2 regions of the Micromonospora sp. SL1-18 genome follow, and region 2 is predicted to be linked to the other one. Evidence: predicted binding sites of a transcription regulator. Region 2 holds the regulator's gene; the other holds the start of a gene.
The links. Region 2 encodes HrcA, which represses chaperone genes, less so after heat shock. Its sites were predicted from a motif close to GGTTNGCACNCTCNNNNNGAGNGTGCNAACC; they were not measured.
Positions count from the first base shown of each region.

Region 1: a site for HrcA is predicted at 4,038-4,068, ahead of groES (co-chaperone GroES). Genes of this name have one in related genera too.

Region 1 is NZ_JBLROA010000063.1:10,078-15,986, reverse strand. It holds gene ACNAW0_RS24355 (WhiB family transcriptional regulator) at 1-104, shown strand, start outside; gene ACNAW0_RS24350 (molybdopterin-dependent oxidoreductase) at 123-1,754, opposite strand; gene groL (chaperonin GroEL) at 1,879-3,519, opposite strand; gene groES (co-chaperone GroES) at 3,590-3,904, opposite strand; gene ACNAW0_RS24335 (THUMP-like domain-containing protein) at 4,154-5,374, shown strand; gene ybaK (Cys-tRNA(Pro) deacylase) at 5,390-5,869, shown strand.
Region 2 is NZ_JBLROA010000021.1:52,743-58,651, reverse strand. It holds gene ACNAW0_RS13040 (SDR family NAD(P)-dependent oxidoreductase) at 54-815, shown strand; gene ACNAW0_RS13035 (16S rRNA (uracil(1498)-N(3))-methyltransferase) at 958-1,692, opposite strand; gene dnaJ (molecular chaperone DnaJ) at 1,694-2,833, opposite strand; gene hrcA (heat-inducible transcriptional repressor HrcA) at 2,907-3,929, opposite strand; gene ACNAW0_RS13020 (DUF4870 domain-containing protein) at 4,125-4,619, shown strand; gene hemW (radical SAM family heme chaperone HemW) at 4,663-5,886, opposite strand; gene ACNAW0_RS13010 (enoyl-CoA hydratase-related protein) at 5,906-5,909, shown strand, end outside.

The DNA of each region.
Region 1 (5,909 bases), on a different contig from region 2:
ACCTGGCCGACCGCCGGCGGACCCGGGTCGACGTGGCCCGGCTGGAGGCCCGCCTCGGCCAGCCGCACCGGTCCACCGTGCCGGCTCCGCGCAAGATCGCCTGATCGGCGGCCACCGACCGCTCACCGGACGGTGACGCGGACCGTGTGCCAGCCGGTGGCCCCGTCCGGAGCGACCGGGCGGCGCTCCTCCGGCTGCGTCGCGCCGTCGGCGCCGGCGGCCCGCACCTGGAGGGTGTGCTCGCCCGGGGTCGCGTCCCAGCGCCAGGACCACTGCACCCAGGTGTCCACCGAGACGGTCGGTGCCAGCGTCGCCTCCTGCCAGGGGCCGCCGTCGACGCGTACCTCGACCGTGCCGATGCCCCGGTGCTGGGCCCAGGCCACCCCGGCGGTCACGACCGGGCCGGCGGTGAGCCGGGTACGCGGGCGCGGCGTGTCGATCCGGGACTGCGTCCTGATCGGCGCCTGCGCCGCCCACCCACGCGGCACCCAGTACGCGTCGAAGTCGGCGAAGCTGGTCACCTCCAGCTCGGTCACCCACTTGCACGCCGAGACGTACCCGTAGAGCCCGGGGACGATCATGCGTACCGGGAAGCCGTGCTCGACCGGCAGTGGCTCGCCGTTCATCCCGACCGCGAGCAGCGCGTCCCGGCCGTCCCGTAGCGCGGCCGTCGGGGTGCCACAGGTCCAGCCGTCGACCGAGCGCCCGACCACCTGGTCCGCCCCGTCCTCCGGGTCGGCCTCGTCCAGCAGTTCCTTGATCGGTACGCCGAGCCACCGGGCGTTGCCGATCAGGTCCCCGCCCACCTCGTTGGAGACGCAGGCCAGGGTCACGTACCGCTCGACCATCGGCCGGGCGAGCAGGTCGGCGAAGCTCAGCTCGATCGGGTTCCGGACCCGGCCGTGGATGCGCAGCCGCCAGGCCGCCGGGTCCACCTGCGGCACCACCAGGGCGGTGTCGATCCGGTAGAAGCTTCTCGCCGGCGTGACGTAGGGGGCGAGCCCGGGCAGCGACAGGTCGGCCCCGGCCGGCACCGCCGGGGCGGCGGCCGACGGGGTGGGCAGCACGACCGCCTGCCGGGCCGCCGAGACGCCCCGCCGGCCGGCCAGCCAGTGCCCGCCCAGCCCGGCCACCGCGGCCGCGCCGGCCAGGGCGGCCACACCGCGCAGAAACCGGCGCCGCGCCCCCGGATCGCCGCGTTCCAGCGGCTCCCACCCCGCCGGGGGCTCCTCGGGCGCGAGCGCGGCGACGGTCGGGGGCGGCGTGGGCCCGAGTGCGGTGGCCGGACGTACGGTGGCCGGGGCCGCCGGGCCGGGATGCACCCGCAGCGGGCCGGCGACGAACGCCCAGAGCGTCAGCGCCCCCAGCCCGCCGCCGACCAGCGAGGGCAGCGCGTCGGCGGCGTCCGCGCCGGCCCGGGTCAACGCGGCGGCCACCCCGAGGGCGGCGAACCCGGCGATGCCGGCCAGGCCGATCGCCAGGCGCCGGGCCGCCAGCACGCCGAGCAGCGCGGCGAACGCGGCCAGCAGCACCGCCGCCCCGACCAACAGGGCAATCTTGTCGTACGTGCCGAAGAGCGCGATGGCGAACTGCTTGAGCGGCTCGGGCACCAGGTCGACGACGACCCCGCCGACCGCGATCAGCGGCGCCGAGCGGGGACCGGTGAGGACCGCCACCGGTTCGGCGGCACCGATGGCCACGGCCGCGGCGGTGATCCCGGCCAGCGCGGCGTGGCCGCGGGAGGGGCTGCGCACGTCGATCAGTGTTGTCGATCGGACGGGCCGGCCGCCAACCAGGTCAGCGTTCCGAAGCAGAGACGGGTCAGGGCACACCGCCCAGCGAGGCGGTGTGCCCTGACTCAGGCCGTACGGTGCGGGATCAGAAGCCCGGACCGTGCTGGTGGCCGTGACCGTGGCCGTGGCCACCGGCGGCGGCCGGCTCGGCCTTCTCCGGCTTCTCCACCACCAGGCTCTCGGTGGTGAGCAGCAGGCCGGCGATCGAGGCCGCGTTGGTGACCGCGTTGCGGGTCACCTTCACCGGGTCGAGGATGCCGGACTTGACCAGGTCGACGTACTGGCCGACGGCGGCGTCGAGCCCGTTGCCCCACTCCTGGCCGGCGACCTTCTGCACCACCACGTAGCCGTCGTGGCCGGCGTTCTGGGCGATCCAGCGCAGCGGCTCGACCAGCGCCTTGCGCACGATCGAGACGCCGACCTTCTCGTCACCGGTCAGGCCCAGGTCGTCGTCGAGCACCGGCAGGATCTGGGCCAGGGCGGCGCCGCCACCCGGGACCGTACCCTCCTCGACCGCGGCCTTGGTCGCGGCGATGGCGTCCTCGATGCGGTGCTTGCGCTCCTTCATCTCGACCTCGGTGGCCGCGCCGACCTTGATCACGGCGATGCCGCCGGAGAGCTTCGCCAGCCGCTCGGCCAGCTTCTCCCGGTCCCACTCGGAGTCCGACGCCTCGATCTCCTTGCGGATCTGGGCGACCCGGTCGGCGACCTCGGAGGCCTGGCCGCCGCCGTCGACGACGGTGGTGTTCTCCTTGTCGACCACCACGCGGCGGGCGGTGCCGAGCACCTCCAGGCCGACCTGGTCGAGCTTGTAGCCCAGCTCCGGGGCGACCAGCTCGGCGCCGGTCAGGATCGCCATGTCCTGGAGCATCGCCTTGCGGCGGTCGCCGAAGCCGGGGGCCTTGACCGCGCAGACCTTGAGGGTCTTGCGGATCGCGTTGACCACCAACGTCGACAGCGCCTGGCCCTCGACGTCCTCGGCGACGATGAGCAGCGGCTTGTTGTTCTGGAGGATCGTCTCCAGCAGCGGCAGCAGCTCCTCGATCGCCGAGATCTTCTGCGTGGTGATCAGGATGTACGGGTCCTCCAGGACCGCCTCCTGCCCCTCCACGTCGGTGACGAAATTCGGCGAGATGAAGCCCTTGTCGAACTGGAGACCCTCGGTGACGTCCAGCTCGGTGACGAGCGCGGAGCCCTCCTCGACGGTGATGACACCGTCGCGGCCGACCCGCTCCATCGCCTCGGCGATCAGCTCGCCGATGGTGGCGTCCTGCGCGGACACCGTCGCGACGTGCGCGATGGAGTCCTTGTCGGCGACCTCGACGGCCTTGTCGAGCAGCGCCTCGGAGACCTTGTGGGCCGCCGCGTCGATGCCCCGCTTGAGGCCGGTCGGGTTGGCCCCGGCGGCCACGTTGCGCAGGCCCTCGCGGACCATCGCCTGGGCCAGCACGGTCGCGGTGGTGGTCCCGTCGCCGGCGACGTCGTTGGTCTTGGTCGCCACCTCCTTGACCAGCTGCGCGCCGAGGTTCTCGTACGGGTTGGTGAGCTCGATCTCCTTGGCGATGGTCACACCGTCGTTGGTGATCGTGGGCGCACCGAACTTCTTGTCGAGGACGACGTTGCGCCCGCGCGGGCCGAGGGTGACCTTGACCGCGTCGGCGAGGGCGTTGACACCGTGCTCCAGCAGGTGTCGGGCGTCGTCCGAGAAGCTCAGGATCTTTGCCATCAGTATCCCTTCGAAGCGACGTTGCCCCGGCCCGGCGAGCCGGACCGGGGCAACGACACTGATCGGTTGCTTACTTCTCGATGACCGCGAGGACGTCGCGGGCGGAGAGCACCAGGTACTCCTCGCCGGCGTACTTGACCTCGGTGCCGCCGTACTTCGAGTACAGGACGGTGTCGCCGACCTTCACGTCGAGCGGCACACGGTTACCCTTGTCGTCGATCCGGCCCGGGCCGACAGCGAGGACGGTGCCCTCCTGCGGCTTCTCCTTGGCGGTGTCGGGAATCACGATGCCCGACGCCGTGGTGGTCTCAGCCTCGTTCGCCTGGACCACGATCCGGTCCTCGAGCGGCTTGATCGCAACCTTGGTCGCGGTAGTCACGGGCATACCCTCCTGGGGTACTGGTTTCGTTGCCGGTCGGCGCGCCGACCGGCGTCAATCTGCCACATGCCACCGGGCGGGGCCGTCGTCGCGGGTGCCGGTCCGCCTGGCGTTCAACCCCCGGACACCTGAGCCCGGGAGTTGGCACCCTCAGGGTGAGAGTGCTAATCGCAGGTTATTCCTCGGCTAGCACTCCGTCAAGGAGAGTGCCAACCCGCCGCCCGGCGCGTCGCGCGCTGCCCGGACAATGGCCGGGTGGATCTCGATCAGCTCGCCGCGCTGCGTACCCCCGAGGGGTCGGCCGCGCTCGCGGCGGCCGCCGCGGTCGCCGGCGGCGATCCGCTGACCGCGGCGGCCCGGCTGCGCTCGGCCGGCGTCGCCCCCGGGCTGGCCGCCGCGGCGCTCACCCAGGCCGAGCTGCGCCGCCGGGCGGGTGGCAAGTTCGGGCCGGAGGCTGCAGGCATGTTCCTCACCCGCCCCGGGCTGGAGCAGGCCACCCGCCGGGTGGTCGCCGACCGGCGGGCCGCGCGGCTGCGCGCCGCCGGGGTCCGCACCCTCGCCGACCTCGGTTGCGGCCTCGGCGCGGACGCGCTGGCCGCCGCCCGCGCCGGCATCCGGGTGTACGGGGTGGAGGCCGACCCGGTGACCGCCGCGATGGCCGCCGCGAACGCCGAGGCGGCCGGGCTGGCCTCGCGGTTCACGGTGGAGTACGGCGACGCGACGGCGTTCGATGTGACCCGGGTGGACGCGGTCTTCTGCGACCCGGCGCGCCGTTCGGCCGGCACCGGCCGGCGGATCTTCGACCCGAACGCCTACTCGCCGCCCTGGGACTTCGTCACCGGGCTGGCCGAGCGGGTGCCGCGCACCGTGGTCAAGGTTGCCCCCGGGCTGGACCATGCGCTGATCCCGGCGGGCGCGGAGGCGGAATGGGTCAGCGTGGCCGGCGACCTGGTCGAGGCCGCCCTCTGGTGCGGCGCGCTGGCCGAGGTCCCCCGCCGCGCCACCCTGTTGAAGGAAGGGCCCCTGGTTAACGCCTCCGGTAGCGCAGGGGCCCCCTGTTATCAGCTCACCGGCTCTGGTGACGCCGAGGCACCGGTGGGACCGGTCCGCCGCTACCTGTACGACCCGGACCCGGCGGTGGTCCGCGCGCACCTGGTCGCCGAGCTGGCCGCGGAACTGGGCGCGACCCTGGCCGACCCGAGCATCGCCTACCTCTACGCCGACGCCCCCGTGGCCACCCCCTTCGCCCGCTGCCTAGAGGTCACCGACGTGCTGCCGTTCTCGCTGAAGCGGCTGCGCGCCCTGCTCCGGGAGCGCCGGGTCGGCCGGGTGGAGATCCTCAAGCGCGGCTCGGCGCTGGAGCCGGAGAAGTTGCGCCGAGACCTGAAGCTCGCCGGGGAGACGGCGGCCAGCCTGGTGCTGACCCGGGTGAAGAGCGCGCCGATGGTGCTGCTCTGCCAGCCGGTGCCGGCCTGAGTTAGCTTGTCGGGCATGGCGGGACAGGGCACTCCGGCGACGGCGCTGCTGGCGAAGCGGAAGATCAGGCACAGCACCCACCCGTACGACGTCTCCCCGGACGCGCCGAACTATGGCGCGCTGGTCGCGGCGGCCCTCGGGGTGCCGCCGGAGCGGGTGTTCAAGTCCCTGGTCACCGAGGTCGACGGCGGGCTCACCGTGGCGGTCGTGCCGGTCACCGGGGATCTCGACCTGAAGGCCCTCGCCGCCGCGGTCGGCGGCAAGCGGGCCGCCATGGCGGACCGGGTCGTCGCCGAGCGGGCCACCGGCTACGTGCGCGGCGGGATCAGTCCGCTCGGCCAGCGCAAGCGGCTGCCCACAGTGGTCGACGCGTCCGCGCTGGACCACCCGACCGTCTACGTCTCGGCGGGCCGCCGGGGGCTGCAACTGCAACTCGCCCCGGCGGATCTGGTCGCACTGACCGACGCCGTCACCGCGCCGATCGCGGCCGACTGATCCACTCCGGACCGACCCCGGCGGGGCATTCCCGCACTTC
Region 2 (5,909 bases):
GCAAGGAAGGGCCCGTTGTTAACAGCTCGGTCGGCTGGGGCAGGATGGCCGCCATGACGGGACGGGCGGTACTGGTGACGGGGGCCTCACGCGGCATCGGCCGCGCGGTGGCCCAGGCGTTCGCGGCGGGTGGGGACCGGGTGGCGATCCACCACCGGGACTCGGCTGAGCTGGCCGAACGGCTGCGCGAGGAGCTGCCCGGCGACGGGCACGTGGTGGTGCGCGCCGACCTGGCCGACCCGGACGCGGTACGCGAGATGGTCGACGCGGCGGCGGAACGGCTCGGGGGTCTCGACGTCCTGGTCAACAACGCCGGCGTCTTCGGGCCGGCCGACCCGCCGCACCCGGTCTTCGAGAGCTCCTACGAGCAGTGGCGGCAGCGGTGGCGGGAGGTGCTGGACACGAACCTGTTCGGCGCCGCGAACGCCGCCTGGTGCGCGGCGCAACACATGCGCGAGCGGGGCGGGCGGATCATCAACGTCTCCTCCCGGGGCGCGTTCCGGGGTGAGCCGGCCAACCCGGCGTACGGGGCAAGCAAGGCGGGACTCAACGCGATGGCGCAGTCCCTCGCGGTGGCCCTCGCCCCCTACGGCATCGCGGTGGCGAGCGTCGCCCCCGGCTTCGTCGAGACCGACATGACCAACGAGCACCTCAAGGCGACGCGTGGCGACGCGATCCGCGCCCAGTCCCCGTTCAACCGGGTGGCGCGGCCCGAGGAGATCGCCGCCGCGGCGCACTGGCTGGCCAGCCCCGAGGCCGAATGGGCCTCCGGCACCATCGTCGACCTCAACGGCGCCTCCTACCTGCGTAGCTGACCCCGTAGGCCGGCGCTCGACGGCCGCAGCCACGCCCGCGCCGCGCTCCTGCCGGCCGCCACGGCCGGGTCGCGACCGGGCCGGCCCACGACCGGGCAGAGCCGCAGCAGGCCAGGCAGGTGGCGGGCCCGGAGCCGCGGGGTTACCAGCGGCCGAGGCGGGCGGCGAGGACGCTGAGGGCAGCGACGCCGGCGGTGGAGGTGCGCAGCACCGAAGGACCGAGCCGGACGGTACGCGCACCGGCCTCGCGGAAGGCGGACAGCTCCGGCGGGGCGATGCCGCCCTCCGGGCCGACCACCAGCACGAGCTCGCCGGTCTCCGGCAGCTCGGCGGTGGTCAGCCGCTCCTCGGCCTCCTCGTGCAATACGAACGCCGCAGCCGCCCCGGCGGTCCGCCGGGCCACCGTCGAGGTGGACTCGTCGGGCGTGCCGGCCACCACCGGCAGCCAGGCCCGGCGGGCCTGTTTGGCCGCCTCGCGGGCGGTGGCCGCCCACTTCTCCCGGGCCCGTACGCCCCGGTCGCCGCGCCACTGCACCACCGAGCGGGACGCCGCCCACGGGACGATCTCGTCCACCCCGACCTCGGTCATCGCCTGCACGGCCAGCTCGCCCCGATCGCCCTTGGCGATGCCCTGCACCACGACGAGCCGGGGGACGGACGCGTCGACGTACCCCCGGGAGGTGACCGCCAGGTCGAGGGTGCCCCGGCCGACGGCGGTGACCACCGCGCCGGCCGTGCCGCCCCGACCGTCGGCGAGCAGCATCTCCTCGCCGACGCGCAGCCGCTGCACGGTGGCGGCGTGGTGCCCCTCCGGACCGTCGAGGGTCAGGGTGTCGCCAGTGGGCAGCGCCTCGACCAGGAACAGCGGCGCCGACACGCTAGGCGTGCCCGTTGAAGGCGTCGCGCATCCGGGAGAAGAAGCCGCCCTGCTTGGTCAGCTCGGCGACCTCCTCGCCCCGGGTCTTGGCGAAGTCGCGCAGCATCCGCTCCTGGTCGACGTCGAGCTTCGTCGGGGTACGGACGTCCAGGTGGACGTAGAGGTCGCCCCGGCCGGTGCCGCGCAGGTGCGGTACGCCCCGGGCGCGCAACCGCAGCGTGCTGCCCGGCTGGGTGCCCGGCTTGACGTCGACCGTCTCCTCGCTGTCCAGCGTCTTGATGGTCAGCCGGGTGCCGAGCGCGGCGGCGGTCATCGGCACGGTGACCCGGCAGTGCAGGTCGTCGCCCTTGCGCGAGTAGACGTCGTGCGGCCGCTCGTGGATCTCCACGTAGAGGTCGCCGGCCGTGCCGCCGCCCGGACCGACCTCGCCCTGCTGGGCCAGCCGGATCCGCATGCCGTCCTCGACGCCAGCGGGGATCTTGACGGTGAGCGAGCGACGGGTCCGCACCCGGCCGTCACCGGCACAGGTCGGGCAGGGGTGCGGGATGGTGGTGCCGTAGCCCTGGCAGACCGTGCACGGCCGGGCCGAGACCACCTGGCCGAGGAAGGTCCGCTGCACCGACTGCACCTCGCCCCGCCCACCGCACGCCTCGCAGGTCGCGAGGTGGGTGCCGGCCGCGGTCCCCGCACCGGAACAGGTGGTGCAGGGCATGGCGGTGTCGACCGTGATCGGGGCCTCGACGCCGAACGCGGTCTCGTTGAGGTCCAGCTCCAGCCGCAGGATCGCGTCGGCACCCGGCCGGGTACGCGGACGCGGCCCGCGCGCAGCGCCGGCGGCACCGCCGAAGAACGCGTCCATGATGTCCTGGAACCCGACGAACGGGCCGCCGCCCGGGCCACCCGGCCCGGCGCCCCCGCCGCCCGGGGCCAGCGGGTCGCCGCCCAGGTCGACGATCTGCCGTTTCCGGTCGTCCGAGAGGACCTCGTACGCGGCGTTGATCTCCTTGAACTTCTCCTGTGCCTCCGGGTCCGGATTGACATCCGGGTGGTACTGCCGCGCCAGCTTGCGGTAGGCGCGCTTGATCTCGTCGTCGGAGGCGTCCCGGCCCACGCCGAGAATGCCGTAGTAGTCCCTGGCCACTGCGTTAGGTGTCCTCATGTTCGTCTCGCGTTGCGCCGGTCGTCGGCCGGGGGCCGCCGTCGGACCTGACTGGTCAATTCTGGGCCAGCAGCTCGCCCACGTAGCGTGCCACGGCCCTCACTGTGGCGATGGTGCCGGGGTAGTCCATCCGGGTCGGCCCGAGCACACCCAGACCGCCGACGATTGTGCTCCCGGGGCCGTACCCGGTGCTGACCACCGAGGCGGCGCGCAGGTTGTCGACCTCGTTCTCGTCGCCGATCAGCACCCGGGTGGTGCTCGGCTCGGCCTCACCGATGAGCTTGAGCAGCACGACCTCCTCCTCGAGCGCCTCGAGGATGGGCCGCAGCGAGCCCTGAAAATCCAGCAGGCCACCGCGGGTGAGGTTGGCCGTGCCAGCCAGTGCGAGGCGCTCCTCGTGCCGCTCGACCAGCGTCTCCAACAGCACACTGGAGAGCGTGGCCATGGCCGGGCGCAGCCGCGTCGAGGACTCGTCCACCAGCGCCTGGACCAGGGGCGGGGTCTCCGACAGTCGAGTGCCGACCAGCTTCTCGTTGACCAGCCGGCGCAGGTCGATGACGTCGTCGGCCGGGATCGGGGCGGGCATTTCGACCAGCCGCTGCTCGACCCGGCCGGTGTCGGCGATCATGACCACCATCAGCCGGGTGGTGGAGATCGGCACCAGCTCCAGGTGGCGCACCCTGGACCGGGCCAGGCTGGGGTACTGCACCACAGCGACCTGCCGGGTGAGCTGGGCCAGCAACCGGACCGTACGGTGCACCACGTCGTCCAGGTCGACCGCGCCGACCAGGAAGCGCTCGATAGCCCGGCGCTCGGCCGGGCTGAGCGGCTTGACCCGGGAGAGCCGGTCGACGAAGAGTCGGTAGCCGCGGTCGGTGGGCACCCGGCCGGCGCTGGTGTGCGGCTGCCGGATGTAGCCCTCGTCCTCCAGGACGGCCATGTCGTTGCGTACCGTGGCCGGGGAGACGCCCAGCTGGTGGCGCTCGACCAGGGCCTTGCTGCCGACCGGCTCCTGGGTGGCGACGTAGTCTTCGACGATCGCACGGAGCACGGCGAGCTTGCGGTCGTCGAGACCCACGTCCCCACCTCCTGACCGAGCATCTGGCACTCGACTGTAGCGAGTGCCAGTCTACGTCGGCGTACCCACCGACGCGATGATCAGCAACAGACCTCCGGTGCGGCCCACCGCAGACTTCGTCATGGCCGAACAGTCGGACATCCGGGACGGTGTCGCTCTGGCGCGTTGTTGCGACCTGGACCTACCGTGACCTCCATGACTGAACCACCTCGCCCTCCCGAACCGGGGGACCCCACCCCACCACTGTCCGGTACGCCCGGCGAGGGCGGCTATCCCCCGCCCGGCGGCTATCCGCCTCCGGGCGGGTACCCGCCGCCCGGCGGCTACGGGCCGCCCGCAGGCTACGCCAACAACGAGGACAAGACCTGGGCCCTGATCGCGCACTTCGGCGGCGCGGCGGCGATGTTCGTCAGCGCCGGGGTGCTGGGTTGGCTCCCGCCCCTGGTGTCGATGCTGGCCCGGGGCAACCAGTCGCCGACCGTGCGTCAGCACGCGGTCGCGGCGCTCAACTTCCAGCTGCTGTGGTCGATCGTGGGCCTGGTCGGCTGGATCCTGAGCTGCATCCTGATCGGGTTCCTCGGAGTCGGCGCGGCCGTCATCCTCGGGGTGGTGTTCGGCGTCCTCGCCGGGGTCAAGGCCAACGAGGGCCAGCTCTACCGCTATCCGGCGAGCATGAGCCTGATCAAGTGACGCCCGCCCGGCCGGCCTCCGGGTCGGCCGGGTCCGGCATCGCTCAGTGCAGCAGGTCGCGGACCACCGCGTCGGCCAGCAACCGGCCGCGCAGGGTGAGCACAGCTCGGCCGGCCGCGTACCCGTCGGCGGTCAGCAGGCCGTCGGCCAGTGCCCGCTGCGCGCCGGCCCGGCCCGCGTCGTCCAGCACGTCCAGCGGTAGGCCGGAGGCGAGCCGCAGCCGCAGCATCACGTCCTCCATGTGCGCCTCGTCGGGGCTGAGCACCTCCCGGGCCAGGCCGGGCGACTCCCCCGCGGCGAGGCGCTGGGCGTACGCGGTGGGGTGCTTGACGTTCCACCAGCGCACCCCACCGACGTGGCTGTGCGCCCCCGGGCCGAGGCCCCACCAGTCGCCGCCGCACCAGTAGAGCAGGTTGTGCCGGCACCGGGCCGCCTCGGTCCGGGCCCAGTTGGACACCTCGTACCAGGAGAAACCGGCCGCATCGAGGGCGGCCTCCGCGGCCAGGTAGCGGTCCGCCGCCACGTCGTCGGAGGGGTACGCCAGCTCGCCGCGACGCATCCGCGCGGCCAGCCGGGTGCCCTCCTCCACGATCAGGGCGTACGCGCTGACATGGTCCACCCCCGCAGCCACCACCTGCTCCAGCGAGGCGGCGAAGTCCTCGGCGCGTTCCCCCGGCGTGCCGTAGATCAGGTCCAGGTTCACGTGGTCGAACCCAGCGTCCCGCGCCTCCAGTGCGGCTGTGGTGGCCCGCCCGGCGCTGTGCTGCCGGTCGAGGATCGCCAGCACACCGGGCGCGGCCGACTGCATGCCCAGCGAGATCCGGGTGTAGCCGGCCGCCCGCAGCGTCTTGAGCGACTCGGGGGTGACCGACTCGGGGTTGGCCTCGGTGGTCACCTCGGCATCGGCGGCCAACCCCCACGTACGGTCGATCCCGTCGAGGATCCGGGCCAGGTCGTCGGCCGGGAGCAGGGTGGGCGTGCCGCCGCCCACGAAGACGGTGCCCACCCGGGGCGGCGGGGTGTCGCCCAGCGCCCGGGCGGCGAGCGCCAGCTCGGCCAGCACCGTCTCCGCGTACGCCTCGCGGCTGGCCCCGCCGCCCAGCTCGGCGGCCGTGTAGGTGTTGAAGTCGCAGTAGCCGCAGCGGCTGGCGCAGAACGGGACGTGCACGTACACCCCGAAGCCGCGCGCGCCGACGGCACGCAGGGCGGCAGCGGGCAGCGACCCGTCGACCGGGACGGGTTCGCCTTCTGGAAGGACGCCGGGCATGGCCACTAGTGTGCCCGGCATGA